4 regions of the Pantoea sp. X-Soil-YNGN-785 genome follow, and region 1 is predicted to be linked to each of the others. Evidence: predicted binding sites of a transcription regulator. Region 1 holds the regulator's gene; each other region holds the start of a gene.
What was found. Region 1 encodes LexA, which represses DNA repair genes until DNA is damaged. Its sites were predicted from a motif close to TNCTGTATGTACATACAGNA; they were not measured.

Region 1 (3,511 bases):
TGCTGTTACGCATCTCACGTCCGCGCGTCGCGCCGATGAACATCCCATCCAGCAGATAACACCAGACGCCGATCAGCGGCATAACGATCTGCCAGACCAGATAGCGGTCAGCACTTTGTTGCAGCGAAGGAAGGGAGGTCAACAGGGTAACAATCTGCGAGCCAGCAATGGCATAGATCAGCGAGAAGAAAAGCGCCACCACCACCGCCTGCCGACAGGCAGAGTGCCAGACATGCCACAGTTTGCTGCCATCTTTTGCACCATGCGCCTCGCCGGCAAACGCTTCAACCGCGTAGGCGAAGCCATCCAGCGCATAGGCCGTGAACGTAATGAACATCAGCAATACCGCGTTAACTGCCACCACATCCGGGCCAAGCCGCGCGCCCAGCACGGTCAGCGAGGCGAAACAGAGTTGCAGCATTAGTGAGCGCAGCATGATATCCCGGTTCAGCCGCAGCAGTCGGCCGCTGTCACCGCGCCAGCTCTGCTTCAACAGGCTTAGCGAAATGCCGCGCAGCTTCAGGACCCGCCAGACCATGATGCTGCCGACACCCAGCGTAATGTACTCCGCCAGCGCCGTGGCGGTTGCTGCACCCGCGACACCCCAGTGCAGACCCATCACCAGCCAGAGATCGAGCACGATATTAACCACATTGCCCACCACCAGCAGGATCACCGGCGCGCGCGCATACTGCACGCCCAGCAGCCAGCCCAGAATGACCAGATTTGCCAGCGTAGCAGGCGCGCTGAGCCAGCGAATCTGAATAAACAGCGCCGCCTGTTCCAGTACCGCGGGATTGCCGCCAACCAGATGGGTCGCCAGCTGAATAATCGGATAACGTAAAGCGATGAACAGTACACCTGCCAGCAGCGCAATAATCAGCGGCTGCGTTAGCGCGCGTGCCAGCGCAGTTTTATCGCCCGCACCAAACGCCTGCGCCGTAAGGCCAGTCGTACTCATTCGAAGGAAAAGCAGCAGCATAAAGAGGAAGCTGGTCACCGTGGTCCCGACCGCAACCCCGCCAAGATAGACAGGGCTGTCGAGATGACCAATTACTGCCGTATCGACCACCCCCAGTAAGGGAACGGTGATATTTGAAAGGATCATTGGCAGCGCAAGCCGCCAGAGATTTTTATCGGTTGCCGTGATAAAGCGCATTCGCCGTTCCGTGCTCGGTGTCGCTGCGCAAAACAGGCAGCGACAAAATTAGGGCAGACAGAATAGCATCAGAAAAGGCGAATGCACGCAGGCCTCAAATCAGAGCCACTCGCCGTTGCGAACCACACCAACCGCCAGACCTTCAATGGTCAGGGACTGTGCACGGGTATCGACAACAATCGGGTCAAAATCACTGTTTTCAGGCAGCAGATGCACGATAGCACCCTGCTTTTTCCAGCGCTTAACGGTGACTTCATCATCAATGCGGGCAACGACAACCTGGCCGTTGCGTACATCCTGGGTTTTATGTACCGCGAGCAGGTCGCCATCCATAATCCCGATATCTTTCATCGACATTCCGCTGACGCGCAGCAGGAAGTCGGCAGACGGCTTAAACAGGCCCGGATCGACCTTGTAGTGGGTTTCGATATGTTCCTGCGCCATGATCGGCTCACCGGCAGCAACCCGGCCAATCAACGGTATGCCTTCTGAGGCTTCTTCTTCCATTAGCAGACGAATGCCGCGCGATGCACCGGAAACGATCTCGATAACGCCTTTACGCGCCAGCGCTTTCAGGTGCTCTTCTGCCGCATTCGGTGAGCGGAAGCCCAGTTGTGCAGCAATCTCTGCGCGCGTAGGCGGCATGCCTGTTGAAGAAATATGGTCGCGAATCAGGTCATAGACCTGCTGCTGCCTGCTGGTTAATGCTTTCATCCCGCCCCCTGGTTGTTTATACAGTCGCTGTGAGTATATACAGGTATTGGCGAAATGGAAACCGATTGTCAGGCAAAACGCGGCTTCCGGCGCGATATGGAACGCTTATCGCAAATGTGTCCAGAGCAGCGCTATCCAGACAAACAGTGCCAGTAAGATGCTGATCAGTACCGCCGCAGAGCCCATATCTTTGGCCCGGCCCGCCAGCGGATGATGCTCCTGACCGATGCGGTCAACGACCGCTTCAATGGCGCTATTGAGGATTTCAACAATGACCACCAGCACCACCGACCCAATCATCAGGATGCGTGAGACCACATCGACATCCAGCCAGCAGGCGATAATAATGGCGACCAGCGCAGCCAGGGCCTCCTGACGAAACGCCGCTTCATGTTGCCAGGCGGCACGCAGTCCCTGCCAGGAGTAACCTGCGGCTTTAACTATTCTGATAAGTCCGGTGGCATTATTTGCCATGATGTGGGAACCCTTTTATCGGATTGACGTCAATGTCTGGGCTGCGTGCAATTGGCACCACCACAGATCTTCGCTGCACTTTCTGGTATGCTTGCGGCGCTTTGCTAACAAGAGGCTTCATGTTGTCTATGTCAGGTTGGCGTAAACTCTATTACAAATTGCTTAATTTACCACTGTCGTTTTTGGTAAAAAGTAAGGCCATTCCGGCCGATCCCGTGTCTGAACATGGTCTGGATCCGACCCGACCTATTATGTATGTTTTGCCTTACGATTCGAAGGCCGACTTACTGACTTTACGCGCGCAGTGTCTGCGGCATCATCTGCCTGACCCACTCTCTCCGCTGGAGATTGATGGTTCACTGCTGCCGCGCCACGTATTTATCCACGATGGCCCGCGCGTCTTCCCCTATTTTGTGCCCAGCGTGGAATCGGTGAAAATCTTTCACGATTACCTCGATCTGCATCGCAATAATCCTACGCTGGATATCCAGATGCTGCCGGTGACGGTGATGTTTGGCCGCGCACCCGGACGTGAAGTCCAGGGCGAAGCCACGCCACACCTGCGGGTGCTGAACGGCGTACAGAAATTCTTTGCGGTGATCTGGCACGGACGCGACAGTTTTGTTCGCTTCTCGCCGACCGTTTCGCTGCGCCGCATGGCCACGGAACACGGTACGGATAAGTCGATTGCCCAGAAGCTGGCTCGCGTAGCGCGCATCCATTTTGCCCGTCAGCGGCTGGCGGCGATTGGCCCGCGGTTACCGGCGCGTCAGGATCTCTTTAACCGTCTGCTGCAATCCAAAGCGATTGAAAAAGCCGTCGAAGATGAAGCACGCAGCAAAAAAATCTCCCATGAGAAAGCGCAGCAGAATGCTGTCGAGATGATGGAAGAAATTGCCGCCAACTTCTCTTATGAAGCGATTCGCGTTACTGACCGCGTGATGGGCTGGCTATGGAGTCGTCTCTATCAGGGCATCAACGTTAATGGCGGCGAAAAAGTGCGCCAGCTGGCGCAGGATGGCCACGAGATTGTCTATGTGCCGTGCCATCGCAGCCACATGGATTATCTGCTGCTCTCCTACGTGCTCTATCATCAGGGCCTGGTCCCGCCGCACATTGCTGCCGGTATCAACCTCAACTTCTGGCCAGCCGGCCCGATTTTCC
Region 2 (3,511 bases), 1.1 Mb from region 1:
GCAGACCCGACTGAACTTTGATGTAACCGTTCTCCAGCGCCAGCTGACCTTCGAAGATAGCCGTATTCGGACTGTGTCCGATAGCAACAAACAGACCCGCGACTTCCAGCGCTTCTGTTTCATCACTGTTCTGGGTAGAACGCAGTGTCAGACCGGTCACACCCATCTGATCGCCTGTGACTTCTTCCAGCGTACGATGGGTGTGCAGCACGATATTGCCATTGCGCACTTTTTCCATCAGCCGGTCGATCAGGATCTTCTCTGCGCGGAAGCTGTCACGACGGTGAATCAGATGCACTTCAGCCGCGATGTTCGCCAGATAGAGCGCCTCTTCAACGGCCGTGTTACCCCCGCCAATCACTGCGACTTTCTGGTTGCGATAGAAGAAACCGTCACAGGTTGCACAGGCAGAGACACCTTTGCCCTTGAACGCCTCTTCAGACGGCAGACCCAGGTAACGAGCTGACGCACCGGTGGCGATGATCAGGGCATCTGCCGTGTATACGCCGCTGTCGCCAGTGAGGGTGAACGGACGGTTCTGCAGATCAACGGTGTGGATGTGATCGAAAATGATCTCAGTATTAAATTTTTCGGCATGCTCGTGCATGCGCTCCATCAGCGATGGACCTGTCAGATCGTGCGGGTCGCCCGGCCAGTTCTCCACTTCAGTGGTAGTGGTCAGCTGTCCGCCTTTTTCCAGACCGGTGATCAGCACCGGGTTCAGGTTGGCGCGTGCAGCATAAACGGCTGCGGTATAACCCGCTGGGCCGGAGCCCAGAATGAGTAACTTACTGTGTTTGGCCGTACTCATGCGTTCCTCAGTTTCATTCGGCTGACATAGCCTGCGATTGTAGGGAATATCCGGCGACAATAACAAGACTTAGCCAATTTTGTTAACGATAGCTGCAAGTGGCGTAGACGATGAGCGGCGGTTTTGCCTGGTCAATGCGCCAGAATGGGTCAAAAATCGGCTTTAAAGGGTGCAAAAGTGGAAAAATACTCATTTAAAAACAGATACCCAGCGGTCTGTCTGGCATCTTGTCCTGAATTTGGTGATTTTACTTTGACAATCGCCTGCGCTTTTGCGAAAACATTATCAGAAGCGAATAACATTTATCGGAACAAAACAGGTTTTCGTCGCCTGTTTTGCGTGTAACGCCGAATAAAAGCAGCCTGATATGGATAATGACGCATGATGTGGACAGACAACATGCGTCATATCGATAGGTGTCAGATCACAGGCTCTGTTAGCTCACTTCAGAAATGCCCCGAACATTGAGCGTTTTCAGGGCGTGGCAGGTAAAGGGAAGGAATTAAGAGAGACAATAATAATGGTAGACAATAAGAAACGCCCCGGGAAAGACCTCGACAGAATTGACAGGAACATTCTGAATGAACTTCAGAAAGATGGTCGCATTTCAAACGTAGAGCTTTCCAAACGCGTAGGCTTATCGCCTACGCCATGTCTTGAGCGTGTACGCCGTCTCGAACGCCAGGGATTTATTCTTGGTTACACTGCGCAGTTAAACCCGCACTATCTGGATGCCTCTCTGCTGGTATTCGTTGAGATTACTCTGAATCGTGGTGCGCCGGATGTGTTTGAGCAATTTAACGCCGCTGTGCAAAAACTTGAGGAAACTCAAGAGTGTCACCTCGTTTCCGGCGATTTCGACTACCTGCTGAAAACGCGCGTACCTGATATGTCTGCCTACCGTAAGCTGCTGGGCGAAACCCTGTTGCGCCTGCCGGGCGTAAACGACACGCGAACTTATGTGGTGATGGAAGAGGTCAAACAGAGCAATCGACTGGTGATCAAAACTCGCTGATGCGGGGCAGGTGCAAAACCTGTGAGATTTCGGTACACTCCTGTGCATTCATACAGGATCAGCGTCGGGCTTGCCCGACGCTGTTGCTTCTTACTTTACAGGCACCTGGAGAGTCCTCTTGAGCCAGGAATATACAGAAGATAAAGACGTTTCGTTACAATCGCTGAGCAGTGGACGTCGTCTGCTGGAAGCGTTGCTCATTCTGGTGGCGCTGTTTGCCATTTACCTGATGGTTTCACTGGTCAGTTTTAACCCTTCCGATCCGAGCTGGTCGCAAACGGCCTGGCATGAACCTATCCATAATATCGGCGGCAGCGTCGGTGCCTGGCTGGCTGACACCTTACTCTTCATCTTTGGTGTGATGGCGTACGCCATTCCGCCCGTCATTCTGGGTTTGTGCTGGATTGCTTTCCGTCAGCGCGACAGCCAGGACTATTTTGACTACTTTGCCGTCGGGTTACGCTTAATTGGCGTTCTTGCGCTGGTGGTAACGACCTGTGGTATGGCAGCGCTGAACGCTGATGATATCTGGTACTTCGCTTCAGGCGGCGTGATTGGTAGTCTGGTCAGTAATGCTATTGCCCCCTGGTTCAGTCCGGCTGGCGGCACGCTGATGCTGCTCTGCGTCTGGGCGGCGGGGATAACCCTGTATACCGGCTGGTCCTGGCTCACCATTGCAGAAAGAATTGGTGGTGTCGTCATGGGCGTCCTGACGTTTGCCAGCAACCGCTCACGTCACGATGAACCCTGGCAGGAAGAGGATGACGAACGCGACGCGCAAGATTATGCGGATGTCCCTGCATTGCATGCCGCCGATCAGGATGATGACGTGCTGCTGTCTGCGCCGCGTGCTGTCGATCAGGAAGATGATGTGCTGCTTGCCGCGCCACGCGCTGCCGCTCAGCCTGTGCCGACACAGCCGGATCCGCTACTGGCGAAAGCAGCAGCCGCAACCAGTGCGGCGGTAGCCGCCACTGCGGAAGCTGCAGAGGTGACCATCGCTCCCGCAGCGCCGGTTACCGCGGCACCTGCTGCAGCGGCCTTTACTGCATCGGCACCTGCCGCGTCAGCAGCAATACCTGCATCGTCGACGGCACAACCTGCTCCAGCATCTGCACAGAACATCCCTGCATCTTATGGTGCAACGACGGCTCCAGCGCAGAGTGCTTCTGCAGCCGCAGCTTCACCACCGCTTTACCACTTTGAAATGCCAGACGAAGCTCCGGCTGCGCCATCGTTCAATGCTTACGACGATGACGAACCTAAAATGGGTAACTGGCGTGACACATCAGCGATCCCTGCGGCCGCAACAGCCGCCGCTGCCGGAACGGCGGCCACACGTACTGCGCCTGTTTTCGACTTAGCCCCTGAAACCAATCTGAATCCTCAGGTTAAGCAGGGTATCGGACCGGCGCTGCCGCGTCCTAATCCGGTAAAACTGCCTACGCGTCGTGAGCTGGCTTCTTATGGCATTAAGTTACCTTCTCAGCGCATGGCTGAAGAGAAAGCCAAAGCGGAAGAGAGCGAAACGGCATCGGCTACGTCGGTTTCCACTGCACCTGATGCTGAAGAGGCATTGCAGCAGGCTGAACTGCGTCAGGCCTTCCAGTCTGAACAGCAGCAGCGTTACGGCACCAGCTGGCAGCAGGACGAAGAAGAGGAGCAGGATGCGCAGCAGCAGCATG
Region 3 (3,511 bases), 1.9 Mb from region 1:
CTGTAGTTGCACGGCTATGACTCTGGCGACTGTTGTTCGCTGAAAAGCTAACCCGCACCCGGCGGGTTTTTTTATGGCTGCCGATAGCGGCGTAATTCAACCAGTGTTCCAATCAGTTGCAGGCTGTCCCGGCTTGAATGCAGCTCGGGAAAGTTGATATTGACCGGAGCCAGTTCAAACTGCGCAACACCCTCTTCACTGCCTCGCTGACGCCAGGTGCGCAGCAGGGCATTCTGTTGCTGCATTGCCAGCACGCAGTCGCCGGGCTGAGGTGCCAGGCTGGGATCAATGATCACCACATCCCCCCGCAGAATCGCGGGCGTCATCGCCTGTTCTTCTACCCGGATGGCGAAACTCTGTTGCGAAAGCGCCATATCGTTGTGCATCAGTAGCTCATGCCGCACAGAGCTGGCGTCGTTCAGCCATTGTGCGACATCGCGCTGAGAAAGCAGCGGGATCTGGTGCAGGCCAGCCCAGCTATTTTCGCTGAAAACAGGACCATCCCCATCTATCAGATAAGCCGGCGTGCAGCCCAGCGCTTCGGCAAGCCGAAGCAGGTTTTCACCGCGCGGCAGCGTCTCCTCTTTTTCCCATTGTGAAATAGCTACATGGGAAACTTTTACCTGTTGCGCCAGTTGCTTCTGCGTTAATTGCAGTGATTTACGTCGGAGTCGGATGCGGTCACCCAGCGTTTCGTTTTTCATCAGCTTGACTTTTTAGTTGAGATTGACTTAAGTATACTTAACTCTGGTATTTAAGCAATCTTAAATTCAGGGTGGAGGACGTGGCTGTTCTGCACGCAGTGTGTTCCAGAGACCTTACCGGACAAAGGGGTGTGGCATGGAAAGTAGTCTGATTACCAGTATGGGTGCATTAGTTCTGGGTGGGGGGGCGGCTGCACTGTTCTGGAAACCGTTATTGGCGGGTATTGCGTCAATCGTAACCAGTAATCGAGCCGGCGGCGAAATTATTACCAGCTACAAAGAGCAGGTGGTATTGCTGAAAGAGAGCAACCTGTTGATACGGGAGGAGAACGATGAGTTACGTGAACGTCATGACAGAAATCTGCGACGTATTGCGACACTCGAAACGGATCTGCGGTTAATCAAGAATGCCGTAGGTATTTTACTGGCAATGACCGAAACCGATCAGAACGATAAATTTCGTAATGAGATTGATCGGCTGATCTCAACTCTGGAGGATCGCAGCGATGTCAACGATTAACAGGCTTAAGGCACCTATGTCATACCAGCGCAAAGTTATCCTCGGCTGCATTCTGCTAAGCTGTTCGATGATTTGCATTCTGATGACAATTATTTTTGTTTACGTCAGTAACACGGCAAATAAGCGGGTTGAGGAGATTCGGGCAGATTATCGGGTCATTGCAGCGCGGCGTGATGACCGGGTGGATTTGCTGACCAGTCAGGTTGCAGCCTTACAGCATAAGCTTGATGTAATACCGGAGCGCGTCGCCGACAAAACGATCACAAAAGTGAAAGAAGTCGTGATTGAGAAGGAGGTGCCATCCGCGAAACCAACGGAGAAACCATAACTTCCGATTATTCTTAGTGCGGCTTCGCTATTATCGACTAGTTTTAAATCTCCGGACGACATTTTGTATCTGAACTGGCGTCCGCTGATTGGCCGGTAGATGAACCGCTAAGCCTAAACACTTTTGATAACTGACCAGAAGGAAATTTAGCATGAGCGATTCAACAGAAACCAAGACCAAAAATGACTATCTGCGCGATGTGACTTCGCAGTTGAAAGAGATGCGCCACTATGCGCAGACCAACACCGAAACCCTGTCCAGCCATTGGTTATCGTTTGATGCGGGTGAGTATAAAGACAAAACGAACGCCGATCGTATCGATGCGTTACTGAATAAGCAGGGGAAACTGCTGGAAGATCTGGATGCCGCCATTCAGGACATCGAGATTGAAATTAATCACAGTGAGCAGGAGAGCTGATTCATCTCCCGCTGACTGATGCGGTGGCCGCTAAAGGATTAGTCGGCCACCAGCCACATTTCCGCTTCGTCGAACATCTCTTCAACAATACGCGCAACTGTCGCCTTATCGTTCTTACTTAAATCAGTATCAATCGCGTTACGTTCCATCGGCTTGACCTTAACTTCGATGTCAGGAAACACCCGATGTACCCGCTTTTCCAGCTCCTCACGAATCATCTCGCGAGCACCCGGTAAACCGGCAACGTTGCGCTTGTCATAAATCAACTCAACAAACATGATGGCAATCCATTCAGGGCAAAATCGCTGATATATAATACTGTAAATAAAAACAGTAGCAAGGCAGTACCCCTGATTTCGCGTAAATTTTTATCTCGCTCAAACCTCAATCTTCGACTAGCAAAATGCGCACGCATCGCGACATAATGTCGGCTTACTTTTCAGGAGGTCCGCGATGCGACAACTGGTCATTGATATTCTGCTAAAGCTGGCAAAGATGGACGTCGACGCAAAAGAGCTGACGGCGCAGCTTGAAGCGCAGTCCCTGCTGGTTGCAGCGCTGCTGGTACAAGCGAAACAGGACAACTCGCTGACCATTACAGAAACGGTGCAGGATGCCATCATTACCGCTTCGCAATCGTCGACCGAGTTTCTGCAGTCGGATGTTGATCTGCTGCTGACGCACATCAATCGTCTGCTGGCGGTTGCAAGCTATGTAGAAGTGAAAGGCAAAGCCACGGAAGAGCGAGAGTAGGGCCATTTATCAATACGCCTCCGGAGAGGAAAGCCCGGCAACCTCTCCGGAGGCAGTGAAGATGCTCTGCCTGTAAGGGCAATCTTCACCTGCGGCATGACGTGAAAGTATCGCGTTGTACTCTACTGCTTCATCCGATGCTGTACGGCAGGCTGAAAGGTGTAATTTACACCTGTCCTGTGCATTGAAAATTACAACTCGTTTTTGATGCAGAACTCTTCCCAGCTCATCCCCAGCGACTCAGCATGAGATTTAAGATAGGTCTCGATAGCCTCAGCCGCTACCGCTTTATCCGGCTCAGCGAGCTGAATAGAAAAAATCATCCCATCCAGATTTTTCTGCCGCAAAAAGGCTGCATAGATGCGTTCGGCATGCCATTCACGCAGCTGTCGCAGCGACAGATTAGCGGCACGGGCATCACTCTCCGTCAACTCATCCAGTGCAGACTGAAAGTCGGGATGCGCGGTAAAAAACATTTCACGTGCCTGGGCATAGTAGGCTTCTGGCGTTTTCATATTTATATTCCTGAAAGTCTGATGCAGCGCGTTAGTGTATCGGGTTGTCTTCCGCTTGTCAGGCGTGCCAGAGCCCATTCAGACGGCCAGTTGCCGATCAAAAGGCTGACCGGTCTCCTGGCTCAAGGGTAAATTCTGCTGTAAACAGCCGCTCGCGGGTGTCTGAACAGCCAGATACCTTGCGCTACGCAGTGGAAAAATTATAACGTAGCCGCCATTGACGCGATCTTAGGGATTAAACATGAAAAAGTGGATGCTGATTGCCGCGCTTGC
Region 4 (3,511 bases), 1.1 Mb from region 1:
GCGCTGTTCCGGCATGCGGTTCGCATGTCAGTGGTGCTCTGTATTGGATACGGCTTCATTCAGATAACCGGACTGGAGCGGGGATACTGGATTTTGCTGACCAGCCTGTTTGTCTGCCAGCCCAACTATAACGCAACGCAGCGACGTCTTGCCTTGCGCATCGGCGGAACGCTGGCGGGGATTGCGATTGGTTTACCCGTTTTATGGCTGGTACCCTCCATTGAAGGGCAGTTAATCCTGATTGTGATTACCGGCGTGCTGTTCTTCGCTTTCAGACAGGTGCAGTATGCGCAGGCTACGCTGTTTATCACTCTGCTGGTGCTGCTTTGCTTTAACCTGTTGGGTGAAGGGTTTGAAGTCGCCCTGCCCCGTGTCGTGGATACCTTACTCGGTTGTGGTCTGGCCTGGCTGGCTGTCGCCTTTATCTGGCCTGACTGGCGCTTTCGTCAACTGCCAGCGGTGGCAGAGCGAACTCTGAAAGCGAACTGTCGCTATCTGGATGCAATCATGGAGCAATATCATCAGGGTAAAGATAACCGTCTCGCCTATCGTATCGCCCGCCGTGATGCGCATAATGCGGATGCTGAACTCGCCTCAGTCGTCTCAAACATGAGCAGTGAAAGTCGCACCAGCCAGAAGCTGCGTGAGTCAGCTTTTCAGTTGCTCTGCTCCAATCACTCATTTCTGAGCTACATTTCCGCGCTGGGCGCTCACCGCGATAAAATTACTGCGCCGGACCTGCTCACCTTACTGGATGATACGGTTTGCTATGTCGAAGATGTGCTCCAGACGGACGTGGTCAGCGATGAACATGTTGAAGCGATGCGCCAGCAACTGGCTCAACGAATCAGCCAGCTGGCTGCAGATGCAGATACGCGTGCGCCGCTGGTGCTCCAGCAACTCGGTCTGCTGGTGGCATTAATGCCCGATGTGGCTCGCCTGCGCCGCACGCTTATTACTGACTAGCTGTCACTGCTTCTGAAGTCCGGGTTTGATAAAAGCGTGCGCTGGAACCATGCATTCAGCTCCGCCCGGGTTGCCTGCGGCAGCGCAGCCGCATGGTGGCCCATAATAGCCCCCTGCAGCGCCAGTAATGTCTGAAACCCCACGTGCTGGTTGATCGCTTTTAGCTTCAGCCAGCACTGTTTGGCTCCTATCTGATAGAGATGATTGACGCTCATCACGCCCGCCTCAAAGAGCATCATCTCCATGCGTACGCTGAGATTAGGCAAATCTTTCAGCCGCGGAGAGGCTTGCCTGTCCTGCAACTCCAGCTGCGCCGTCTCTAAAGAGGCGGCAGAGAGCGCCAGCAGATGGTCAGAATCGCGCCATAATGCCTCATCAACCCGAAAGTAATTGAGGCTGACCAGTTTTCCCCGCTTGCGAAAAATTAAGGGTTGCAGCGGGCGATCGGCAATATACTCGCGCAGGGGTTCACTGGCCCGCAGATAGAGTTCGTCTTTATTAATTAAGGCAAAAACCACACTTTCGACAGCCAGAGCGTACCCCCCAAACTGGGTGCGGGACTCTATCGGTCCCAACGGGGCCAGACGCGTTCTGGAGCGCTCTACGACTGGGTTCACCTTTTTCATTGCACCACCTCCATGTCAGAAATATTTCTTAAATTGCCTTGGGTATCAGGCAATTAGAAGATAGAAAAAAGTGTCAGCTGGTTCAATGAATAAATAGTGCTTCAACTAATCTTGTCGCGTTTTTGCGAGGCGTTTTCAGAAATTTGGGTTGATCTTTATCCAGGATGACAGTACTGTATATTCATACAGTCAACTGCTGGTGATTAACTTATGCGAACCCAACATCCTGATAATGCACGCTATGCTCATCATTACGCGTCCTCTTCCGTTCCGGCCTCTCAGGGCGGTGGAATTACTGAGTTACGCTGCAGTGAGCAGCCCGGTATGATGCAGATGCTGTTGTTGCCATTATTACAGCAGCTGAGTCAGCAATCACGCTGGCAGTTGTGGCTAACACCGGCACATAAACTGAATCGCACCTGGATGCAGGAGTCGGGATTACCGCTGGATAAAAGTATGCATATCGCCGATTCTGAACGTCTGAATGCGGTGGAGGCGATGGTCAAGGCACTACGCACAGGAAATTACAGTGTCGTTCTGGCATGGATTCCTTATGACCTTGACGAAGATGAGCGCCGTCAACTTGAAAATGCGGCGGCAGAGGGTGAGGCGCTGGGTTTGATTTTGCGGGCAAGCGGGACATCGGAAGCGCCTCTCAGACCGCAAAGTGCGATAAAAATTCAGTCGGATTTGTTTCATTAAGTAAAAATCAGAAGTTTCCCAAGCTATTTTTCTTATCTGTCGTCGCTAAACCACTGATTCTGTTAGTTCGAGCTGTGACAATGGTTTAGCAGGTTTTTAAGGCTTTTTGCCGCGACAATACTACCAGGCTAATTGTTAGAAATTGTGTATAAATCGCTGTTTTTTTACAGAAGCGCCTCACATCATACTTGTAAGTTTCCAATCTCGTTGTAGACTTTATCTCGCCAGGGTGCTCAATAACCTCCGTTTTTTGCGGTAGAGTCATAAGCGAGCGTTTTGACCCGGCGAAGGATTTAAACCAAGAGCAACCTTTTTGCTCATTGCCTATTTGGATGATAACGAGGCGCAAAATGAAAAAGACAGCTATCGCAATTGCAGTGGCACTGGCTGGCTTCGCTACCGTAGCGCAGGCCGCTCCGAAAGATGACACCTGGTACACCGGTGCTAAACTGGGCTGGTCTCAGTATCACGACACTGGTTACTACGGTAACGGTTACGAGAACAACAACGGTCCAACTCATGAAAGCCAGCTGGGCGCAGGTGCGTTCGTTGGTTATCAGGCAAACCCATACCTGGGCTTCGAGCTGGGCTATGACTGGCTGGGCCGCATGCCTAACAAAGGTACTGTGACTAACGGCGCATTCAAAGCACAAGGCGTTCAGCTGGCTGCTAAACTGAGCTACCCAATCTATGACGATCTGGACGTGTATACTCGTCTGGGCGGCATGGTATGGCGCGCAGATGCAACGCAGACTAACCCAACTACTGGCCGCATCAGCGACCACGACACCGGCGTATCTCCGCTGGCTGCAGTTGGTGTTGAATATGCACTGACCAAAAACTGGGCTACCCGTCTGGATTACCAGTGGGTTAACAACATCGGTGATGCACAGACCGTTGGTACCCGTCCAGACAATGGCATGCTGAGCGTAGGCGTTTCATACCGCTTCGGTCAGGATGACGTCGCTGCTCCGGCTCCAGCTCCGGCTCCAGCACCAGCTCCAGTTGTTGAAACCAAGCGTTTCACTCTGAAGTCTGACGTTCTGTTCACCTTCAATAAATCTACCCTGAAGCCAGAAGGCCAGCAGGCTCTGGATCAGCTGTACAGCCAGCTGAGCTCAATGGATCCTAAAGATGGTTCCGTTGTCGTACTGGGCTTCACCGATCGCATCGGTTCAGAGCAGTACAACCAGAAACTGTCTGAGAAACGTGCTCAG

Region 2: a site for LexA is predicted at 1,865-1,884, ahead of AC6I8E_RS06240 (DNA translocase FtsK 4TM domain-containing protein). Genes of this name have one in related genera too.
Region 3: a site for LexA is predicted at 2,287-2,306, ahead of AC6I8E_RS11200 (DinI-like family protein). Genes of this name have one in related genera too.
Region 4: a site for LexA is predicted at 1,764-1,783, ahead of sulA (SOS-induced cell division inhibitor SulA). Genes of this name have one in related genera too.

The regions. Positions count from the first base shown of each region.
Region 1 is NZ_AP035942.1:294,010-297,520, reverse strand. It holds gene dinF (MATE family efflux transporter DinF) at 1-1,159, opposite strand, end outside; gene lexA (transcriptional repressor LexA) at 1,259-1,873, opposite strand; gene AC6I8E_RS01280 (diacylglycerol kinase) at 1,979-2,347, opposite strand; gene plsB (glycerol-3-phosphate 1-O-acyltransferase PlsB) at 2,476-3,511, shown strand, end outside.
Region 2 is NZ_AP035942.1:1,347,952-1,351,462, forward strand. It holds gene trxB (thioredoxin-disulfide reductase) at 1-811, opposite strand, end outside; gene AC6I8E_RS06230 (hypothetical protein) at 956-1,156, shown strand; gene lrp (leucine-responsive transcriptional regulator Lrp) at 1,332-1,826, shown strand; gene AC6I8E_RS06240 (DNA translocase FtsK 4TM domain-containing protein) at 1,945-3,511, shown strand, end outside.
Region 3 is NZ_AP035942.1:2,399,109-2,402,619, reverse strand. It holds gene AC6I8E_RS11225 (hypothetical protein) at 1-6, shown strand, start outside; gene AC6I8E_RS11220 (helix-turn-helix domain-containing protein) at 72-704, opposite strand; gene AC6I8E_RS11215 (hypothetical protein) at 841-1,224, shown strand; gene AC6I8E_RS11210 (hypothetical protein) at 1,211-1,552, shown strand; gene AC6I8E_RS11205 (hypothetical protein) at 1,704-1,970, shown strand; gene AC6I8E_RS11200 (DinI-like family protein) at 2,009-2,248, opposite strand; gene iraP (anti-adapter protein IraP) at 2,424-2,723, shown strand; gene AC6I8E_RS11190 (DUF6388 family protein) at 2,915-3,238, opposite strand; gene yedD (lipoprotein YedD) at 3,480-3,511, shown strand, end outside.
Region 4 is NZ_AP035942.1:1,421,100-1,424,610, reverse strand. It holds gene yccS (YccS family putative transporter) at 1-966, shown strand, start outside; gene AC6I8E_RS06515 (TfoX/Sxy family DNA transformation protein) at 963-1,592, opposite strand; gene sulA (SOS-induced cell division inhibitor SulA) at 1,803-2,294, shown strand; gene ompA (porin OmpA) at 2,645-3,511, shown strand, end outside.